One region of the Flexivirga sp. B27 genome, then DNA from elsewhere that is predicted to be linked to it. Evidence: riboswitches for the same ligand, from Rfam matches in the RefSeq annotation. Region 1 holds a riboswitch; each other region holds the start of a gene.
What was found. A riboswitch is a leader RNA that binds a small molecule or an ion and turns the genes downstream of it on or off. The one in region 1 is predicted to bind thiamine pyrophosphate.
Positions count from the first base shown of each region.

Region 2: it holds a riboswitch for thiamine pyrophosphate, as region 1 does, so the genes downstream of both, tenA (thiaminase II) here and ACSZL9_RS02535 (ECF transporter S component) in region 1, are expected to answer to the same signal.
Region 3: it holds a riboswitch for thiamine pyrophosphate, as region 1 does, so the genes downstream of both, thiO (glycine oxidase ThiO) here and ACSZL9_RS02535 (ECF transporter S component) in region 1, are expected to answer to the same signal.

Region 1 is NZ_JBPYUM010000001.1:519,249-525,705, forward strand. Features, by position in the region: gene ACSZL9_RS02520 (YbiU family protein) at 1-86, shown strand, start outside; gene ACSZL9_RS02525 (aminoglycoside phosphotransferase family protein) at 201-1,349, opposite strand; gene dxs (1-deoxy-D-xylulose-5-phosphate synthase) at 1,346-3,220, opposite strand; TPP riboswitch at 3,361-3,463, shown strand; gene ACSZL9_RS02535 (ECF transporter S component) at 3,454-4,086, shown strand; gene ACSZL9_RS02540 (ABC transporter ATP-binding protein) at 4,083-5,519, shown strand; gene ACSZL9_RS02545 (energy-coupling factor transporter transmembrane component T family protein) at 5,516-6,214, shown strand; gene ACSZL9_RS02550 (peptidase C39 family protein) at 6,277-6,457, opposite strand, start outside.
Region 2 is NZ_JBPYUM010000002.1:639,379-645,835, reverse strand. Features, by position in the region: gene ACSZL9_RS11940 (SLC13 family permease) at 1-240, shown strand, start outside; gene thiD (bifunctional hydroxymethylpyrimidine kinase/phosphomethylpyrimidine kinase) at 231-1,061, opposite strand; gene thiE (thiamine phosphate synthase) at 1,058-1,729, opposite strand; gene thiM (hydroxyethylthiazole kinase) at 1,726-2,529, opposite strand; gene tenA (thiaminase II) at 2,526-3,200, opposite strand; TPP riboswitch at 3,195-3,307, opposite strand; gene ACSZL9_RS11915 (tetratricopeptide repeat protein) at 3,272-5,749, opposite strand; gene ACSZL9_RS11910 (hypothetical protein) at 5,968-6,457, shown strand, end outside.
Region 3 is NZ_JBPYUM010000002.1:416,625-423,081, forward strand. Features, by position in the region: gene ispG (flavodoxin-dependent (E)-4-hydroxy-3-methylbut-2-enyl-diphosphate synthase) at 1-96, shown strand, start outside; gene ACSZL9_RS10795 (ThiF family adenylyltransferase) at 130-1,251, opposite strand; gene ACSZL9_RS10800 (thiazole synthase) at 1,248-2,039, opposite strand; gene thiS (sulfur carrier protein ThiS) at 2,041-2,295, opposite strand; gene thiO (glycine oxidase ThiO) at 2,296-3,381, opposite strand; TPP riboswitch at 3,374-3,488, opposite strand; gene thiE (thiamine phosphate synthase) at 3,504-4,193, shown strand; gene ACSZL9_RS10820 (hypothetical protein) at 4,214-5,158, opposite strand; gene ACSZL9_RS10825 (hypothetical protein) at 5,363-6,076, shown strand; gene ACSZL9_RS10830 (DUF2867 domain-containing protein) at 6,063-6,457, opposite strand, start outside.

The DNA.
Region 1 (6,457 bases):
AGCACTACGAGCGCGACTGGACTGGCCGCTTCACCGAGGCAGAGCTGAACGAGACGGGTCGCCGGGGTCTGGGCCTGACGGACTGAGCACTCACTGCTCCGAACCGTGACCGGGATCCACCCATTGACGGTCGAACCGGCGGCTGACGGCGCTGCAGGGACGTCAATGACAGGTTCGAGCGTCAACGGCGGTGCGGAACGTCAGTCGGCGTCGTCGGTGTCCACCTGTCGTTCGATGCCCAGCGCGACCTGGATCTGCTCGATGACCGGATCGACGATCTTCGGGGTCCACTCGACACGTTCGGCGTCGGTCGCGTACTGCAGGGCACGCCCGTTGGCACGCACTCGGGCAAGGCACGCGATGAGCGTGGCATCTGGCAGCAGCTCCTTCAGCTGCGCACTCGGCACCAGGTCCGCCCACGCCGACAGATAGGCGCGCGTCAGCCGTGCGTCGCGCTCCGGGTCATCCGGGAGACCGAAGTGGTATGACGGCCCCTGAAGAGCAATCATCAACGAACACAACGGATTTCCGACATACGCGTCGCCCCAGTCGAAGAACCGCGCATCGTGTATGGCGGCCGGTGAGCCGTCGGCGCAGAAGACGTTCCCCGCGTGCAGATCGTTGTGCTGGATCGTCTCCGGCAGGCCGGAGTCGGCAAGCCGGGCGGCTGCCTCGCGCAGCGGACGTTCGGTCTCCGGAACGTGGGCTCCGCGCCCTTCGAGCCAGTGCGTCACCAGGCTCTGCGGGTCCCACCTCGGCACACCGCCGCCCACCAGGTCGTCGACCACATCGATCGAGGCACGCTGCAGCCGGGCGTAGCGGCGGAGCACACCGGACCACAGGCCGACGATCGTCTCGGCGTCGGCAACCGCGCGCAACAACGCGCCCTGATCGGGCATCAACAACCAGCCACGCTCCTCGTCCGATGCCCAGATCTCCGGCACCCGGTCAGGGGCGACTCCGGTCAGCACGCGGTAGATCGCGGGCTCGGGTGAGGTGCTCGGTGAGCATGCCTTGAACCACGCGCGCCCGGCAGAGGTGTCGACGACGAGCTGCGTGGACCACGGCCGCACACGGGGCTGGCGTGGTGTCACCGGGACACGCGTCAGGCCGCGGCGCTCGAGGGACTCGTCGATCCAGCGGGTGGCTTCGCGGCGCCACGAATCGGTCTGCCAGCGCTCGGAATTCGAGAGTTGGCCGGTCGCCGGTCTCGCTACACCTCCTCCGCTGCGCTCCCCCGGCACTCGACCAGCTTGTGGCTCCTGCGGCACTCGACCCGCATGCTCCTCCGGCACTCGACCAGCTTGGGACTCCTGCGGCACTCGACCGGTCTGGTTGTCGGCTGTCACGCGTGAGCGGCGAAGCGCGCGATCAGTCGCGTGCCGATGACGTCGGGGGTCAGGCCGATCGCCTCGAGCACCTGACCACGTGAGGCGTGCTCCAGGTATTCCTTGGGTATGCCGAAGGTGTGCACCCGAGCAGTGACCTCCGCCGCACTCAGCGCATGCGCGGTCGCGACTCCAACACCCGAAGTGACGAGGTTGTCCTCGATGACCACGACGTGCTGCACCGAGCGCGCCATACGCACGACGTCCTCGGAGACCGGAAGCACCCATCGCGGGTCGACGACGAGCGTCGAATGCCCTTGAGCCTCAAGCTTTTCCGCAACCTGCAGCGCTGTCGGGCACATCGACCCGACACCGACAATCATGATCTCCGGGTCTGTCGCGTCGCGCAGCACGTCCACGGCTCCGTCAGTGCGCTCCGCGGCCAGCGGCTCAGCGACGTCTCCCTTCGGGAAGCGGATCACTGTGGGCGCGTCGTTGACCGAGACTGCTTCTCGCAGCTGCGATTTGACCTGCTCGCCGTCACGCGGTGCCGCCAGTCGCAGACCGGGCACGATGGAGCAGATCGACATGTCCCACATGCCGTTGTGCGAGGCACCGTCCGAACCGGTCACGCCTGCCCGGTCGAGCACGAACGTCACTCCGGCGTGATGCAGTCCGGCGTCCATCAGCATCTGGTCGAACGCCCGGTTGAGGAAGGTCGCATAGACCGCGACGACGGGGTGCATGCCGCCATACGCCAACCCGGACGCCATCGTCACCGCATGCTGCTCGGCGATGCCGACGTCGATCACCCGCTGCGGGTAGACCTCGGCGAATTTGTCCAGGCCGACCGGGATCATCATCGCCGCGGTGATGGCGACCAGATCCGTGCGCTCCGCTCCCAACCGCACCATCTCGTCACTGAATTCGTCGGTCCAGATGCGGCCCGCCACCTCGAAGGGCAGCCCGGTCTCCGGGTTGATCTTGCCGATGCCGTGCATGTGATCGGCCAGATCGTCCAGCGCGGGCTGGTAGCCGCGTCCCTTCTCGGTGATGACGTGCACGATGCACGGCGCGCCGAACGCCCGCGCCCGACGCAGCGCCTGCTCGACCGCACCCTCGTCGTGCCCGTCGACCGGCCCGACATACTTGATGCCCAGGTCCTCGAACATGCCCTGCTGCGGATAGACGATGTCCTTGATGCCGCGCTTGACGCCGTGCAGCGTCTCGTAGGCGAGACCGCCGACCTTCGGCACACCCTTCAGCGTGGTCTTGCCCCAGTCGAGCATCTGCTCGTACTTCCGCGTGGTCCGCAGCGCCGCGAGGTGGTCGGCGAGTCCACCGATCGTCGGCGCGTAGCTGCGCTCGTTGTCGTTGACGACGATGACCAGCGGCAGGTCACGCTCGACCGCGATGTTGTTGATCGCCTCCCACGACATACCGCCGGTGAGTGCGCCGTCACCGATCACCGCGACGGTATGACGATGCGGCTCCCCGCTCAGCACGCGAGCCTTGGCGATGCCCTCGGCCCAGGACAGCGAGGACGACGCGTGCGAGCTCTCGACGATGTCGTGCTCGGACTCAGCGCGTGACGGATAGCCGGACAGGCCGCCCTGCTTCTTGAGCTTGGAGAAGTCGTGCCGCCCGGTGAGCAGCTTGTGCACGTAGGACTGGTGACCGGTGTCGAAAACGATGGAGTCCGTGGGCGACTCGAAGACCCGGTGGATCGCGAGCGTCAGCTCCACGACTCCCAGGTTGGGGCCGAGGTGACCGCCGGTGCGCGACACCGACTCCACGAGAAACGCCCGGATCTCAGTGGCCAACTCGTCCAAGCGCTCTGCCGGAAGCCGTCGCAGGTCCTCGGGTGAGGAAATCGTGTCCAGCAGTCCCACTTCAGTTCGCGCCTTCCGTTCTCGATTACGCGTCGATCGAGTCTACGCGCCGGGTCGGCGCTGACCGAGCAAGGACGTCCGACGGCTCACTTCGGTTGCACGACCCCGACGCTGGTAGCGTTGGCACTTGGAAATACAGACACATCAGACAGGGGAGCGCTTCGGCGCTGAGAGTGCGGCTCGCCGCAGACCCTCGAACCTGCTCCGGTTAGCACCGGCGAAGGGAGTTCTTCATGACGACTGTCAGCGCGCCCGGGGAACGGGCCACCACCACCTCGCTACTTCGTTATCGCACTATCGACCTGGTCACCGTCGCAACGCTCGGCGTCGCGTCCGGTGTCGTCTTCTGGGGCTGGTCGCAGGCCTGGAACGGCATCAGCACATTGGCGCTGTTCGCGACCCCGCCCGCCGTCGGCCTGCTCGTCGGCCCCTGGCTGATCGCGGGCGTCCTCGGCGGTCTCGTCGTCCGTAAGCCCGGCGCAGCCGTCGCGGCCGAGCTCATCGCCGCCTCGGTCGAAATGCTCATCGGCAACCAGTGGGGCACGGGCACCCTGGTCTCCGGGTTGCTGCAGGGCCTCGGCGTCGAGGTCGTGCTCGCGTTATTGCTCTACAAGCGCTTCGGACTGACCATCGCCGCCCTCGGCGGCGCGATGGCGGCGGTCTTCGAGGTCGTGCTCTACGAGTGGCACAGCTACTACTCGGTCTGGACCTGGAACTACAAGCTGGCCTATCTCGGTTGCACGGTCCTATCCGGGGCCGTGCTGGCCGGAGTCGTGGGTTGGCTGCTGGTGCGCGCACTGGCCGCGACCGGCGTCCTGGACGCCTTCGGCGCGGGTCGTGAGCACCACGCCCGCAACGCGGTGTGAGCGGGGCAACCGCCGGGGCGCACGCAAGGATCTCAGGTTTCGGTTGGCGCCCCCTGGGGCGCCGCCACGAGGTCATCAGCGGACTCGACCTGAGCTTCTCCCCCGGCGAGATGGTGCTGCTCGCCGGCGGCAGCGGCGCCGGTAAGTCCACGGTGTTGCGGGCACTGGCCGGCCTGCTCGGCGAGGCCGTGCCCGGGGATCTCGCCGGCACCGTCGAAGTGGACGCACCGGCGGGCCTGCTGCTGCAGAATCCCGCGGACTCGATCGTCGCTGCAACCGTCGGCCGGGAGGTCGCGTTCGGGCCGGAGAACCTCGCCCTCCCCCGCGAGGAGATCTGGCGACGCGTGCACGACGGCCTGGACCGGGTCGGCCTGCGGTATGACGTCGCGCGCCCCACCTCCGCGCTCTCCGGCGGTGAGCTGCAGCGCCTGGCACTCGCGGGCGTGCTGGCGATCCGGCCCGGGCTCCTGCTGCTGGACGAACCCACCTCGATGCTCGACGCCGAGACCTCGGACGTCGTGCGCCGCTGCGTCCTGGACGCGGCGCGCGCGGTCGGTGCGACGACCCTCGTCGTCGAGCACCGCATCGGACCGTGGCTGCGGCATTGCGACCGGGTGGTCGTGCTGGAGCGCGGCCGGGTGGTCGCCGACACGACGCCGACCCGGTTCACCGCCGAGCACACCGAGCGGATGGTCCGGGCCGGTGTCTGGATGCCGGGCGTGCCGGACCCGACACCCGTGCAGGTCGATGCCGAGTGGGTCACGCCTGACCGGCCGGGTCCGGAGCTGCGTGCCGAGTCACTGCAGGTCGACCTGTCGACCCGGTCGTTGCACGGCACGCTCACCCATCGCGCACTCGACGGCGCGAGCACCGCGCTACGCCCCGGGCGTATGACGTCACTGGTCGGCCCGTCGGGCGCCGGGAAGTCGACGCTGCTCGCGGCCTTTGCCGGACTGCTGCGTCCCAGCGGCGGCGAGATCACCGGAGTCGAGCCGACGCTGGCTCGCCGGCGCTCCAAGGCACTGGCCGCTGCCGCCGGTTTCGTGCCGCAGAACCCCGAGCACGGCTTCCTGCGCAACACCGTGCGCGACGAAGTCGCTTGCACCGCAGGTGTTCTGGGCAAATCGGTCGACGTCGACGGGCTGCTGGAGCTGCTGCACCTGGAGCACCTCGCAGGCGCCAACCCCTTCCAGTTGTCCGGTGGTGAACAGCGCCGGCTCGCGGTGATCGCGGCCCTGGCCCACCGTCCCGGCGTCGTCCTGCTCGACGAGCCGACGGTCGGTCAGGACCGCAACACCTGGGCTGCCGTCACCGGGTGGGCGCTGGCCGCCCGGGACGCCGGTGCGACGGTCGGTGTCGCCACCCACGACGAGTCGTTGGTGCTGCGGGCCGATGACGTCATACACGTCAAGGACGGGCAGGCCGTCGGATGAAACAGCTGATGCCGCAAGCCAATCCGCTCGCCCTGCTGACTTTCGGGTTCACCGCGATCATCGGGTCGTTCCTCGTCGACCGGCCGATGACCGCGCTCCTGGTCGTCGCGGTGTATGCCGTGCTGGCTGTCGCCTGCGTGCCGTCCTGGCGGCCGCTGCGCTGGCGGCTCTTCGCCGTCGGATTCGCCGCCGTGTCCCTGTGGTGGTCGTCCTGGCTGCTGGGCGGGCACGACCCGACGACGGCCACGACCGCCGCCGGACGGATCCTGGTGCTCGCACTGCCCGGCGCCGTCGTCGCAGCGTTCATCGACCCGATGCGGTTCGGCGACGCGCTCGCCCAGAACCTCCGGTTGCCAGCGCGTTTCGTCGGCGCGTTCGCAGCGTCGCTGACCCGCTTCGACCGGCTCGGAGAGACCTGGGACCAGCTGCAGCGGACGCGACGGATCCGCGGGTTCGGCCCGGCCGGCGGTCCGATCGCACGGGCCGCAACGACCGGGCCGCTGGCATTCGGGCTGCTGGTGTCCGCGATGCGTGGCGCCACTCAGCTGTCCCTCGCGATGGATGCGCGCGGCTTCGCCACGGCACAGCAGCGCACCTGGGCAGAACCCTCACCCTGGTCCCGGCGGGACAGCGCCGTCGTCACCGTGGCTGTGTTGGTGACGATCGGCATACCGCTGGCGCTGCGGCTGGCCTGACGCCGCAGGATCTCGATACGCCTCCGCCGCTGCGCTCCCCCGGCTACTCGATCACCTACGTCTCACCAGTTGGCTTCGCCCGGCGCCTGCGGCAGCCGGAGCTTCGGCGGGTGGTTGATGTAGACCGTGCCGCCGCTGTGGGGCACCCAGACGTTCTCGAACTGCTCGCGCTTGTAGGTGACGCGGACTTCGTTGTTGTCGGGGATCAGGTGCGACGCCGGGTCGTTCATCACCGGGTCGCCG
Region 2 (6,457 bases), on a different contig from region 1:
CCTGCCTACCTGGCCGCGGAGCCGGCGGTCAGCGACTCCGCACACCGGCTGATGGCGCTGCTGATCGGTGTGAACGCCGGACCGATCGTGACCGTCTGGGGCTCGCTCGCAACACTGCTGTGGCTCGGCCGGTGTCGTCGTGCGCGTCTGCGGATCCCGTTGCGGCGTTTCACGATCGAGGCCTTCGTGGTGGCGGTAGTGACGGTCGCCGCCGCGACCATCACCCTCGGTCAGCTCTGAGCTGCCACGTCGTCGCGCGACCAGGTGTCCCAGAAGTGGTGGACCGGTCCGTGCCCGCTGCCGATCGACAGCTCGTCGGCCGCACGCAACGCACCGGTCAGGTAGTCCTTGGCGTCGCGGACCGCGTCCGCCCAGGACTCTCTCTGCGGCCGCAATGCTGCGATCGCCGCCGACAGGGTGCAACCGGTGCCGTGGGTGTTGCGCGTGACCACACGCGGCGCGTCCAGCTCGATCGTCCGCCCGTCGACGAGCAGCAGGTCGGTGCTGTCCTCACCGTCGAGGTGTCCGCCCTTGAGCAACACACCGGGGCACAGCTGCGCCAGGGCGCGTAGTTGCTTCGCCATGTCGCACACGCTGCTCGCCTCGGGCTGGCCGAGCAGATCGGCCGCCTCCGGGATGTTGGGAGTGACCAGGTCCACCTCCGGCAGCAACCGGTCACGCAACGCCGTCACCGCATCTGGGGCCAGCAGGCGATGCCCGCTCTTGGCGACCATCACCGGGTCGAGCACCACCGGGGCCGGTCGCCGCTCGTGCAGCACCGCTGCGACCGCGTCGATGACCTCGGCGGTGCCGAGCATGCCGATCTTGACCGCGTCGACGTGCACGTCGTCCAGCAGGTTGGTCAGCTGTCCGGCGACGGTCTCCCCGTCGAGTTGATGCACCGCGGCGACGCCCTGAGTGTTCTGCGTGACGACTGCCGTGATGACGGCCGTCCCGAAGGCGCCGAGCGCCGAGAACGCCTTCAGGTCCGCGCTGATGCCCGCGCCGCCGCTCGGGTCCGTGCCGGCGATGGTCAATGCTGTCGGGTGGTCTGTCGTCATCGGATCTCCCCTGCTGCCAATAGTTTTCGCACAGCCGCCGCAGGATCGGCGGCTGCACAGACTGCCGAGACGACGGCGACGCCGTCTGCTCCGGCAGCCCTCAGCGGTGCGACGTGCGTCTCCTTGATGCCGCCGATCGCGACCGCCGGCAGCTCGCAACGCTGGAGCACATCACGCACCCCGTCGATCCCCAGCGGTGCCGCGGCGTTCGGCTTGGTCGAGGTCGCGAAGACCGGACCGACACCGACGTAGTCGACCGTGTTCGCCGGCCAGTCCGCCACGGCCACGATCTCGTCGAGCGACGACACCGAGTGACCGATGACGAAGTCCGGTCCGGCGATCCGGCGCGCATGCACCGGGAGCAGGTCGGACTGACCGAGATGCACGCCGTCCGCGCCCGCCGCGAGTGCGACGTCGAGCCGATCGTCCACAACGAACGGCACACCGGCCTCGGCGGTCACAGCTCGTAATTGCGTTGCCACGTCATACAACTCGCGCGTCGTGGCGTCGTGATCGCGCAGCTGCACGATCGTGGCCCCGCCGGCCACGGCCTGTCGCACGGTCTCGACGACACCGCGCTGCCCGCACAGTGCGCGATCGGTCACCAGGTAGAGCCGCAGTGCGGCCGGGTCGAGTCTCGAGGGGGACGGCGAGGACGAGGTCGTCACCGCAACCTCGCCAACTGCTCGGCGCCGAGGCCGTGCAGCGCATCCAGGATCTCGACCGCGAACGACCCCGGTCCTGCGGACCGCTCGGCGGCCACCTCGGCCGCGATCGTCCAGACCGCTGTCGCCGCGAACGCCGCGTCGGCGGCCGGCGCACAGGCGGTGAACGCAGCCGTCATCGCACCGAGCGCACAGCCGACGCCGGTCACCTTGGTCATCATCGGCGTGCCGTTGGAGATCGTGCGCACGCCCGTCGCGGACACGATGTGATCGACCGGGCCGCTCACGGCGACAACACCGCCGGTGCGCTCACACAGTGCGCGTGCGGGCTCCAGTGCGGCCTCGGCGCCGGCAGTGCTGTCGACTCCCCGGCCGCCGCCGTCCAGGCCCGCGAGACTGATGACCTCCGAGGCGTTTGCGCGTATGACGCTCGGTGCCAGCGGCACGAGTGCCGCGGCGACGCGATCCCGCAGCGGCAACCCACCGACGGCGACCGGGTCGAGCACCCACGGCGTGCCTGCGGCACGCGCGGCCTCGGCGGTGGCCAGCATCGTCTCGCCGACGGGCGGTGTGATCGTCCCGACGTTGAGTAGCACGGCATCTGCGACACCGGCGAAAACCGTTGCCTCTTCGAGGTTGTCGACCATCGCCGGTGCTGCGCCGAGTGCGAGCAGCACGTTCGCGGTGAAGCCCGTGACCACCGAGTTGGTGATGCACTGCACGAGCGGCCCGCGGTCGCGGAGCTGCGCCAGCAGGTCCACGACCTCGGACGGACGCAGCGGGTCGGTCACCTGTCCGCTCACCAGGGCCACCGTTCGTCACGCACCGCGGCGTCCCAGAACATCCACTCGTAGCGGGTGGCGACCTCCACGTGCCGTGCCATGTCAGCGAGCTGGTCATCGGAGAGGCCACGTGCCGTGCTGTCGATCACCTGCAGCATCTCCGCAACGCTCTGGTTGAAGCCGGGTGCGGCATACGACTCGATCCACTGTGCGTAGACCGGGTCCGCTGAGCCGTTCTCGACCAGCGCGTCGCCGACCTGCTGGTAGATCCAATAGCAGGGCAGCACGGCTGCCAGGCCCTCGTGGAAGGGCCGCTGCGCACAGACCGACAGCAGATAGCTGGTGTAGGCGGTGGTCGCCGGCGACTTCGGCGTGCTGTGCAGCAGCTGCGGGTCGAGGCCGGCCTGTTCGAGCAGCTGCGGGTGCAGGCCGAGCTCGGTGGCGACTGCGGTCCCGGCGTGCGAGGCAAGCGTGCCGACCGCATCGACGGGTGCCTTGGCCGCCAGCAGGGAGAGTGCTCGCGCGTATTCGCCGAGGTAGAGCGTGTCCTGAATGATGAAGTATCCGAACGCTTCTCGCGGCAGGGTGCCCGCTGCCAGTCCACTCAGGAAATCGTGCGCGAGGACGCGCTTGAGGCCGTCCTCCATCGGTGCTCCGAGCACCGGCCACCAGGTGTATGACGTCGTCGACATCGAAATGCCCCTTCCTCCGCCGGCATTGTCCGGCTCAGGTGTTAGCGGTCGGCGACGATCCTGTCGCCCTCTCAGCCCGGTCCTTCCGAGCTCCCGCGGGTTGTCGACACCACCGTAGCGTGAGCGTCACCACCGAGCGCGGCCAGACCATGTTCGGCACGCTCCACCTCGAACGCCGCGTCCCGGGCACGGGCAACCTCGAGTGCACGCCGGAACCACGAGCGTGCCTGGTCCGGCCGCCCGTCCCGCTGATGCATCTGCGCGAGGTTGTTCAGGACTGAAGCGAGCAGCTCCGGGACCTCCAGCCGCTCCGCCTGCTCCCGGACCCGGTGGGTCAGCGCGAACGCCTGGGCGGTGTCGCCGAGTCGGTGCAGTGCGATCGCCAGGTTGGACCGGCTGTAGAGGACTCCGATCTCATCCCCGAACGACTGTGCCTGGGTGATGGCGGCCTCAGCGGTGCGCACCGCGCGATGCAGGACCTGTGGGTCGTCGGACTGCGCGAAGATGTCCGCCAGGTTCGACAGTGAGATCCGCTCCCTGTCCGGCCAGTGGTGCTCAGCAGCGAGCCGGGCCGCACCTTCCAACGCGGCGACCGCTTCGTCCATGTGCCCCAGCCGCGTGTGTGCCACCCCGAGATTGGCCAACGCACGCGACCGCAGGTCGGCGTCGCCGGCGCCCACGGCAAGCTCGTTCACCTGGTCGAGTTCGCGGATCGCCTGCTCGTAGTCGCCGGTGATGAGCGAGCAGACCGCGAGCGAGTTCAGCGCGGCCGGCAGGTGTCCGTGCCGATCGTCGCGCAAGAGTGCGACGGCACGCTCCAGGTGGGCACGTGCCTGCGCCGGACGGCTGCTGCGCACGTAGGTCATACCCAAATGGCGCTCCGCTGTGGCCTCGGCCACGGAGTCACCCAGCACTGCTGCCGTGGACGCGGCCACGCGTTGCAACGACATTGCAGTGTTCATGTCGCCGCGGTTCCACAGGTGCCACGAGAGCATGGTCGCCAACCGCAGGAAGTGGGTGTGGTGACCCTGCCCGAAGGCCTGGTCGGCCGCTGCGAGCAGCGTCGTCCGCTCCGTCTCCAACCAGTGCACGGCGTCCTCCGCACCCCACCGCGCGGGCGCCTCCGGCAACCAACTCAGGTCGCCGGCCGCCGAGGGGTTCGGCACGATGATCGCGGACGCACACTTGGCACAGTAGAAGTCCAGCACTCTGCGGGATGCTGCCGCACGGTCCTCAGTGAGCTCTTCGTGCAGTGCGGCGCGCTGACCGAAGACCTGCACCAATGAGTGCATCTCCCAACGGTTTTCGGCGGTGCGACGCAGCAGGTGCGAGCGTTCCAACGCGACCAGCACGGTGTATGTCGCGCCGGTTGACCGACCGAGGAGCGCTGCCGCGGCGCCGAGCCCCGTCTCGAGCGCCGGATGCAGTGAGAGCAACCGCAGTGCACGGCGCTCGTCGTCACGCAACCCGTCGTAAGTGATGGTGAGGGCGCCCGCCACCCCGTCCTCGAGCTGCAGGGAGGTCAACCGGTCGCGATATGCCTGCACGTGTTGCCCGGCCGTCCACGTCGTCTGCCGTGCGGCACGCGCACCGATCAGACTCACCGCGAGCGGCAACCCGTCCGAGGCCTGTTGCAGGTCTACCGCGGCCTGATCGTCGACAGCGAGCCGCCGCCCGGCCGTGAGTGAGAGCAACCTTGCGCACGACGCAGCGTCCAGTCCGTCCAGCTCGATGTCTTCGACCCCGATCGGCCACTCCAGCACCCACCTGCTGGTGATCAGCACGCGAGTCGTGCTGTCGATCGGCAGCAGCAGCTCGACGTCCTCGGGACGATCGACGTCGTCCAGCACCAGCGCTGTCGACCTCGAGCTGAGCAGCCGCAGGTAGGCCGCACGCCGACCGGCCGGTGTGCTCGGCACGGTGCCGTGCGGGTCCAGCGTCCGCAGCACACTGACGATGGCGTCGAACGGGTCGAGATCTCCCTCCCCCGAGCCGAGCACGACGCGGACCGCCGTGTCGACCAGCCCTGCCTCCAGCAGCTCATGGGCGGCCGTGACCGCCAGCGCCGACTTCCCCACTCCGGACAATCCGTGCAACACGTGCACCCGCGGCGCGTCCGGCGCCGTCAGCCTCGCGAGCTCCTCAGCGCGGCCGGCGAAGGGTCGTGTCCTCTGCGGCAGCGCTGCCACCTGCGAGGTGATCCGCCCCGCGGGACGCATGGCGCTGCGCGCTGCGAGTCGCCACAGGGTGCGGCCTTCGATCCCTGCTCCCAGCGCCTCGGCGATGTCGACGACGAGGTCGGTGTCGATGCGTTGCCGGCCGTCTCTGAAGCAGTCGTAGACGGTGACCCGGCCCGGCGCCGCACCCACGCGTGCCGCTCCGCGGCGACCCCGGATCACGCCGACCTCGCGTGCGATCCAGGTGTATGACGGGCTACCGGCCCACACCCGCAACTCACGCAGCGCGGCGGTCAGACTGTCGAGCCCGTCGATCGGCCCCGGACCGGGCGGAGGATCCGACGCGACCGGATGCGGGGTTTCACGGGCCATGTCGTCAGAGGTTCCGGTCGGCGGTGTCGGGCACCGTCAGGCTACTGCGCCTGACCCGGCATCTGACGCGAAACAGCCGTATCCGCCGGGGTGTTCGGGTTCGTTCGGGTTGGCTCGGGTTTGGTTGTGCCGAGCTCCGCGGCGCTGAGAACGTCGCGGTACGAGTGGCCGCGTCCGCCCACCGAGGCGGCAGCAGATCAACGGGAGGGGAAGGCAGTATGACGAATCCGACGAGGCGACAGGTGGCCAGGACGGCAGCCTGGACCGTGCCGGTGCTCGCAGTTGCCGGCGCTGCTCCCGCAGCATCGGCGTCGACGGGGAACCAGGCGTGTCCCGGGACGTTCGCGGGGCCGGTCGGCAGCTGGCTGAGCAGCACCGGGTTCGACTCCTTCGGCGCGTGGAACGGTGGCGCGTCGTGGTATCTCGACATCAATCTCACGTTTGCGAGCGCGGGCTGCGGCTTCGGGTCGGACTACGGCGTGGAGACGGCCGCTGCCGACGTGGTCACGCACTACGAGCAGAACGGCGCGACCGGCACGAAGAAGCCGGCGCTGGTGCACACGGGACTCGACTCCTTCTCCGACTCCGGGGTGTGCTCGGACAAGCTGATCCTGGTCATGGGCGGGCTCGGCGAGCCGGACCTGTTCGTGACGAAGGTGAACTTCCTCTACACCGTCTCCGGCCTACCTGGTCAGGGTGACACCCCCT
Region 3 (6,457 bases), on a different contig from region 1:
GAGACCTTGATCGAGGAGGCGATGCGCATCGCCGACGAGATGGGCGAGCCGATCGACGAGGACACCGCAGGCAGCCCGAGCGTCACCGTCAGTTGACGAACATCTGACGAGGCGGCCCGCCGACGGCCGTCAGTAGACCGCGTCGATGCCCTCGGCAGCGGCCCAGGCAAGGACACCTCCGGCAAGGTTGAGCAGCTCGCGCCCGTCGGCGCTGCCCAGCAACTCGATGGCCGACCGCGAACGTGCTCCCGACTTGCACATGAAGACCAGTCGCCTTGCGGTGGTTGCGTTTTCGACGGCACTCCACCGATCTGCCCGCAGCTCGTCCAGGGGTATGGCGACAGCGTTCGGCACCGAGACGATGTCTCGTTCCCAGCTTTCGCGCACGTCGATCAAGGTGTAGTTGTCCAGCTGGGGCAGTTGTGCCGCGGACACCTCGGCCACCGGAGATGTCGCACAACTCTGCGGCACCTCCACCAACTCGGTGACTGCGGGGCGGTCCGGGTCGGGGGCGAAGGCGAGCTCCGTCATACGACCGGCGAGCGCGTCGATCCTGGCGAATCGTCCGAGCAGCGGCTCACCGATGCCGCAGATCAGCTTGACGGCCTCGGTCCCCATCACCGATCCGACCCAGCCGCAGAGCAATCCGAGCACTCCGCCGTCGGCGCAGGAAGGCACCGAGTCGGCGTCGGGTTGCTCGGGGAAGAGGTCACGCAGCGTCGGTCCGTGCCCCGGCCAGAACGTGCTGACCTGTCCGTCGAACCCGAAGATCGTGCCCCATACGACTGGAGTGCCGGTCAGTTCGGCCGCGTCGTTCGCCAGATAACGGGTGGCGAAGTTGTCGGCACCGTCGACGACGACATCGTGCGCGGCGAAGAGGTCCAGGGCGTTGTCCGCGGTGAGCCGTTCGGCCAGCGCCGTGACCTTCATGTCCGGGTTGATGCGCAGCGCCGCCTCTTTGGCGGAGTCGACCTTGAGCGCTCCGATGGGTGTGCCGGCGTGGATGACCTGCCGCTGCAGGTTGGACTCCTCCACCCGATCGTCGTCCAGGACCGTGAGGTGGCCGACGCCCGCCGCCGCGAGATAGCTGATCATCGGCGACCCCAGGCCGCCGGCGCCGATGACGAGCACCCGGGAGTTCAGCAAACGGCGCTGCCCGTCGCTGCCGACAGTTGCGAGCGACAGGTGTCGGGCGAACCGCGTGCTCTGTGCCGGGGTCAACGCCGGACCTGGCGCGACCAGCGGAGTCACAGCACAGCCTCGTAGGAGTCGACGGCGGCGATCCGTCCCTCGTTCGGCGATGAGGCGACGGCCAACGCCCGCTGCGGAATGCGTCCGGCGGCACGTGCCGAGAAGCCTGCATTCACAGCATCTTTCATCGCCCGGGCCATCAGCTCCGGGTTGTGTGCGCGGGTGACCGCACTGGCTAGCAGTACTGCGTCGCAACCCAACTCCATTGCCAGCGCGGCATCCGACGCGGTGCCGACGCCGGCGTCGAGCACGACCGGGATGCTCGCTCGGTCCGTGATGGTCGAGATGTTGTGCGGGTTGAGGATGCCGAGTCCCGATCCGATGGGTGCACCGGCGGGCATGACGACGGCGACGCCGGTCTCTTCCAGCCTGCGGGCAAGGACCGGATCGTCATTGGTGTAGGCGAACACGGTGAACCCGTCGGCGACCAACTGTTCTGCGGCGTCGGCGAGTTCGACCGGGTCGGGCAGCAGTGTGTCCTCGTCGGCGATCACCTCGAGCTTGACCCAATTGGTCTCCAGTGCCTCGCGTGCCAGCTGGGCGGTCAGCACCGCGTCGCGAGCGGTGAAGCAGCCGGCGGTGTTCGGCAGCGGGCGAATCCCCAGTCGTTCCAACAGATCGAAGACCGACTGGCCTCCGGAGGCCGAGTAGCGGCGCATCGCAACCGTGGTGAGCTCGGTGCCCGACGCGACCAGTGCTGCCTCCAATGAGGCCAGTGTCGTCGCACCGCCGGTGCCCATGATGAGTCGCGAACCGAGTGCGATGCCGTCGATGACGAGCGTGTCCATGTCAGCCGCCCTGCGCTGCCGTGACGACGTCGATCACGGCGCCGTTCGGCAGGTCGGTCGTGTGCCACCGGCCACGAGGTATGACGGTCCCGGACACCGCTGCGGCCAGACCCAGCCGCCCGCCGTCGTCGGGCGTGCCGTCGGTGTTCAGCTTGCGGCCGGTGACGTCCTCGACGATCTCCCGCAGGGTCGTGGTCGGCGACACGGTTCGGCTCTCGCCGTTGACCTCGATGGTGGACTGCTGTGTCTGACTCACTCAATTGCCTTCCTGATCCGAAGTGTTCTCAACGAGATTCGCGGTCTCGCGGGCACCCCACGGCGTCAGCAGGACCCCGTGGCGGAAGAAGCCGTTGGCGCTCACCAGACCCGGGTCATGCCGTTGTATGACGGGCAGGTCGTCCGGGCTGCCGGGACGAGCACGCGCGGTGACCTCGACCAATTGGGTGTCGACGATCCCGGGCAGCAGCCGGCGTGCGTCGGTCAGCAGCCGGAGCACGCCCTCGGTGCTCGGCTGCGGGTCACCGTCCTCTCGGCTGGTGGCACCGACCACGAGCTCTTCGTCCTCCCGGGGAACGATGTAGACCGACCGACCTCGCACCAGGCCGCGGATGATGCGTTCGATCAGCCGCGGTCGCCCGGCCGGGAGGCGGAGCCGGAGGATGTCGCCATACACCGGACGGACCTGTGACGGGGGTGAACCGGGCACCGACGCGGTGCCGGTGCACAGCACGACCTGATCGGCGGGTCGCACCTCGCCACCGGCGAGGCGCACACCAGTGGTTCGACCACCGACCGTTTGCAGCCCGGTGACGTTCTCGCGCACCAGGATCCGCGCGTCCTCCAACACCTGCAGCAGCGCAGCGGTCAACCGGCGGGGATTGACCTGGTGGTCCTGGGGGAGATGCACGGCCCCCGCGAGTTGCGGTGCGAGCGCCGGCTCCAGGTGCCGCGCTGCGGACGGGGTGAGGCGCTCGGCCGGGTGGCCGAGTTGCTGCTGGAGGGCGGCCAGCTCGTCGAGCTCGGCCCGGTCGCCTGCCTCGGCTCCGACGACGACGGTGCCTGTCTCGAGATAGCCCACCCGTCGGCCGCTCTCCTGCTCCAAGGTCGCTGCGAACTCCGGGTAGAGAGAAGCGGATTCGCTGAGCATCGGATAGAGCGCGTGCTGGTCCCAGACCGTCTCGGCGGCGGGGGCGAGCATCCCGGCAGCTGCGTGGCTGGCACCGGAGGCGGGCTTCTCGTCATAGACCTGGACGCGCCAGCCGCGGCGATGCAGCTCACGAGCGGTCGACAGTCCGATAACTCCGGCGCCGACAACGGCGACGCTGGGCGCTGAACCGTGCACGGAGGTTCCTCCCTACGGCGGCATGACCCGCATCAGGTGTAGCGGTCGGCCGGTCCGGCCCTCTCAGCCCGTTTGCGCAGTGCAGCGGGGCTCCCGCGGATTCAAGTGCCTAGTCTAGGCGCATGCCTGCCGACGTTGCCGACTCGTCTCACCGCGTCAGTCCCCCGGTCACCTCAACCCGCACGGAGCGCCTGGAGCGGTTGAGCCGTGCCCGCCTCTACGTGTGCACCGATGCACGTCCGCCGGCCGGGGATCTCGCGCAGTTCAGCCGCGAGCTGCTCGCCGGCGGGGTGGACGCCCTCCAGGTGCGCGACAAGCAGTTGGAGTCGCGTGCCGAGATCGAGGCGCTGTCACGCGTGCAGGAGGAGACCCGACGCGCCGGTGCGTTGCTCGCGGTCAACGATCGAGCGGACGTCGCGGCGCTGGTCGACGCGGACATCCTGCACGTCGGGCAAGGCGACCTGACGACCGGGCAGGCGCGCCGGATCGTTGGCCAGGAGACGCTGATCGGACGCTCGACGCATTCGAAAGACCAGTTGCTGGAAGCTGATTCGGACGCCGGCATCGATTACTTCTGTGTCGGCCCGGTGTGGGAGACGCCGACGAAGCCCGGTCGGGCAGCTGTCGGGCTGGAGCTGATCCGTTTCGCCGCGCAGCATGCGACCAAGCCGTGGTTCGCGATCGGCGGCATCGACCGGGAGGACCGCCTGCGGGAGGTCGTCTCCGCCGGTGCCACCCGGATCGTGGTCGTTCGTGCCGTGCGGGAAACCCCTCGGGAGAGTGCCGCCGCGCTGCGCGCACTGCTGCCGTAGCAGCCCGTCGGCGGACGTGGTCAGTGTCCCGGGCGTCGCGCCGCCAGCGCCCGGACTGCGAGCAGCAGTGCTGCGCCGGCGATGATCTTTGCGACATACAGCGTGACGTCGGCGGCTGAGACCGGGTCGGTCACCAGGTCGTTCGGCACCGTGCTGAGGACCAGGCTGAAACAACCCCATGCCGCCCACGCACCGGACGCGGTCCAGACCAGCGCCAACGCCACCGCACGGCGCATCCGCGCCGGCCGGCCGAGCGCGACCCCCAGCAGCACGAGCGCAGCAATGCCACCGATGAGTGCATCGGAGGTCCAGGACGTCGCTTCCGCTCCGGACCCGGATCGGACCGCGCGCACCGCCAGAGCCACCGTCACGGCCGCCACCCCGAGCGTCGGGATGACCGGCACTTCGCGCCGTATGCCGGAAAGCCGCTCGCCCCAACGATTCTCCTCACCCCAACGTTGCCACGCATAGATGCCGAATGCCGGCAGCAGGCAGAGCCCCAGCCCGCTGAATCCGGCATAGACCACGGCATACACCCAGCCCGCGATCGGTGTCGACGTGCTTGTGTCGGCCGGCGGACCGGTGAGCAGTTGCACGGCTACGGAGGGCCCGATGGTCACCACGATCTGACCGAGCAGTCCGTAGCCGATCCACATCGTCGGCAGCAGGAACCACCGCGGCGCCCGGGCCGCGGAGAAGACGGTGATCGCGAGGAGCAGCGCCACGAGGTCGAGTGCGAGGGTGAGTGCGTTGCCGGCATGCATGACGCCGCTCGTGCCGAATGTCGAGCCCGACAGCCCGACCCGGGAGCCGGACAACCACGCGATCTTCAACACGCTGTAGGGGAGCGTCGCGGCGATTGCGCCGATGGCCAGTCGTCGCCTGATCCGATCCGCCCGGGTGCTTCCGGGCGGGACCGTGCTCGCGTCGCAGGTGTCGTAGCGGGTGTGCTGCATCAGTGCCATACCTGAAGGTTGTCGGCTGCGGCGCGGCAGTTCCTCACCCGCCGGAGCGAACCTGCTCCCTCGCTCGGGGGAGCCCGGCGCGCAGCTCGGCCCGTGACCCGCGGGGCGACGTCACGGGAACCCAGTGCCTGCCGGCGCCGTCGGTATGGCGGAGGACGTGCCGAGATGGCAGCCGATACCCTGCGCGCAGGGAAGGGAGATCCAATGTCGCAGCAGCCACCGAACAACCCGTACCGCCAGCCGCCGCAGCAACCCTATGGGCAGCCCCCGCAGCAGGGTTACGGACAGCAGCAGCCCGGCTACGGCCAGCAGCAGCCGGGCTATCAGCAGCCGGGCTACGGCCAGCAACCCTATGGGCAGCCGCCGCAGCAGGGTTACGGCCAGGGATACGGCTACGGGCAACAACCCCAGGGCTACGGACAGCAGCCCTACGGCGGCTACGCCGGGCCTCCCTCGCAGGCGCCCGTCGGCGGTGCAGCCCGGTCGTTCGGCTGGCTGGCAGTGGTTGCCGGGATCGTCGCGATCGTGGGCTGCTTCGGAGCCTGGGTCTCGATCAACATGGGGATGTTCGGCGACCTGTCGATGAACGGCTTCGGCCAGGTGTCGGGAACGGTCCGCGAGTCGCCGGACGAGGTGAAGGACGGCGTGATCGTGACGATCCTCGCCGTCATCGTGCTGGTCTTCGGGCTGTTGCGCGGGGTGGGCAAGATCCCGTTGGCTGCCGCGATCGTCACGGCCGTGATGGGTGCGTTGAGCCTCGCGGTGACCATCTACGACGTGGTCGACATCAACGACAAGATCTCCGGCGCCAACAGCGAGGGAATGTCCGCCGGCGTCGGCTGGGGGCTCTGGTTGAGTCTGGTGGCGTCGGTCGCGATGCTGCTGATCGGCATCGTCGGCATGATCAAACGGCGGTAGCCGGGCGGTCTCGCACCGGCCCACCTGCGGCGCGCCAGTCTCGCTCGACGGTGCGCAACATCGACGGGTAGATCAGCAGGTGCCGGAACGGCCCGATGCCGGCCAGGTAGGCGCGCCCGAGGCGGCCGTTCGGCTGCACGAGAACGGTCATCTGCGCTGTCCAGCAACCGGATTCGTGTTTCACCCAGCCGAGGTGCAGCACGCCGTGGCAGGTCTTGTTCGCGATCTCGGCGGCGAATTCGTCCTCCAACAGGTAGACGGACGTGAACGGCAGTCGCTCGAAGTCGGGCCCGATTGGTGCGTCCTTCATGTCCTCCGGCAATCGGGCGTTGAGGGACGGCACCCGGATCCCGACGCCGTCCTGGGGGTCGTCCAAGCGAA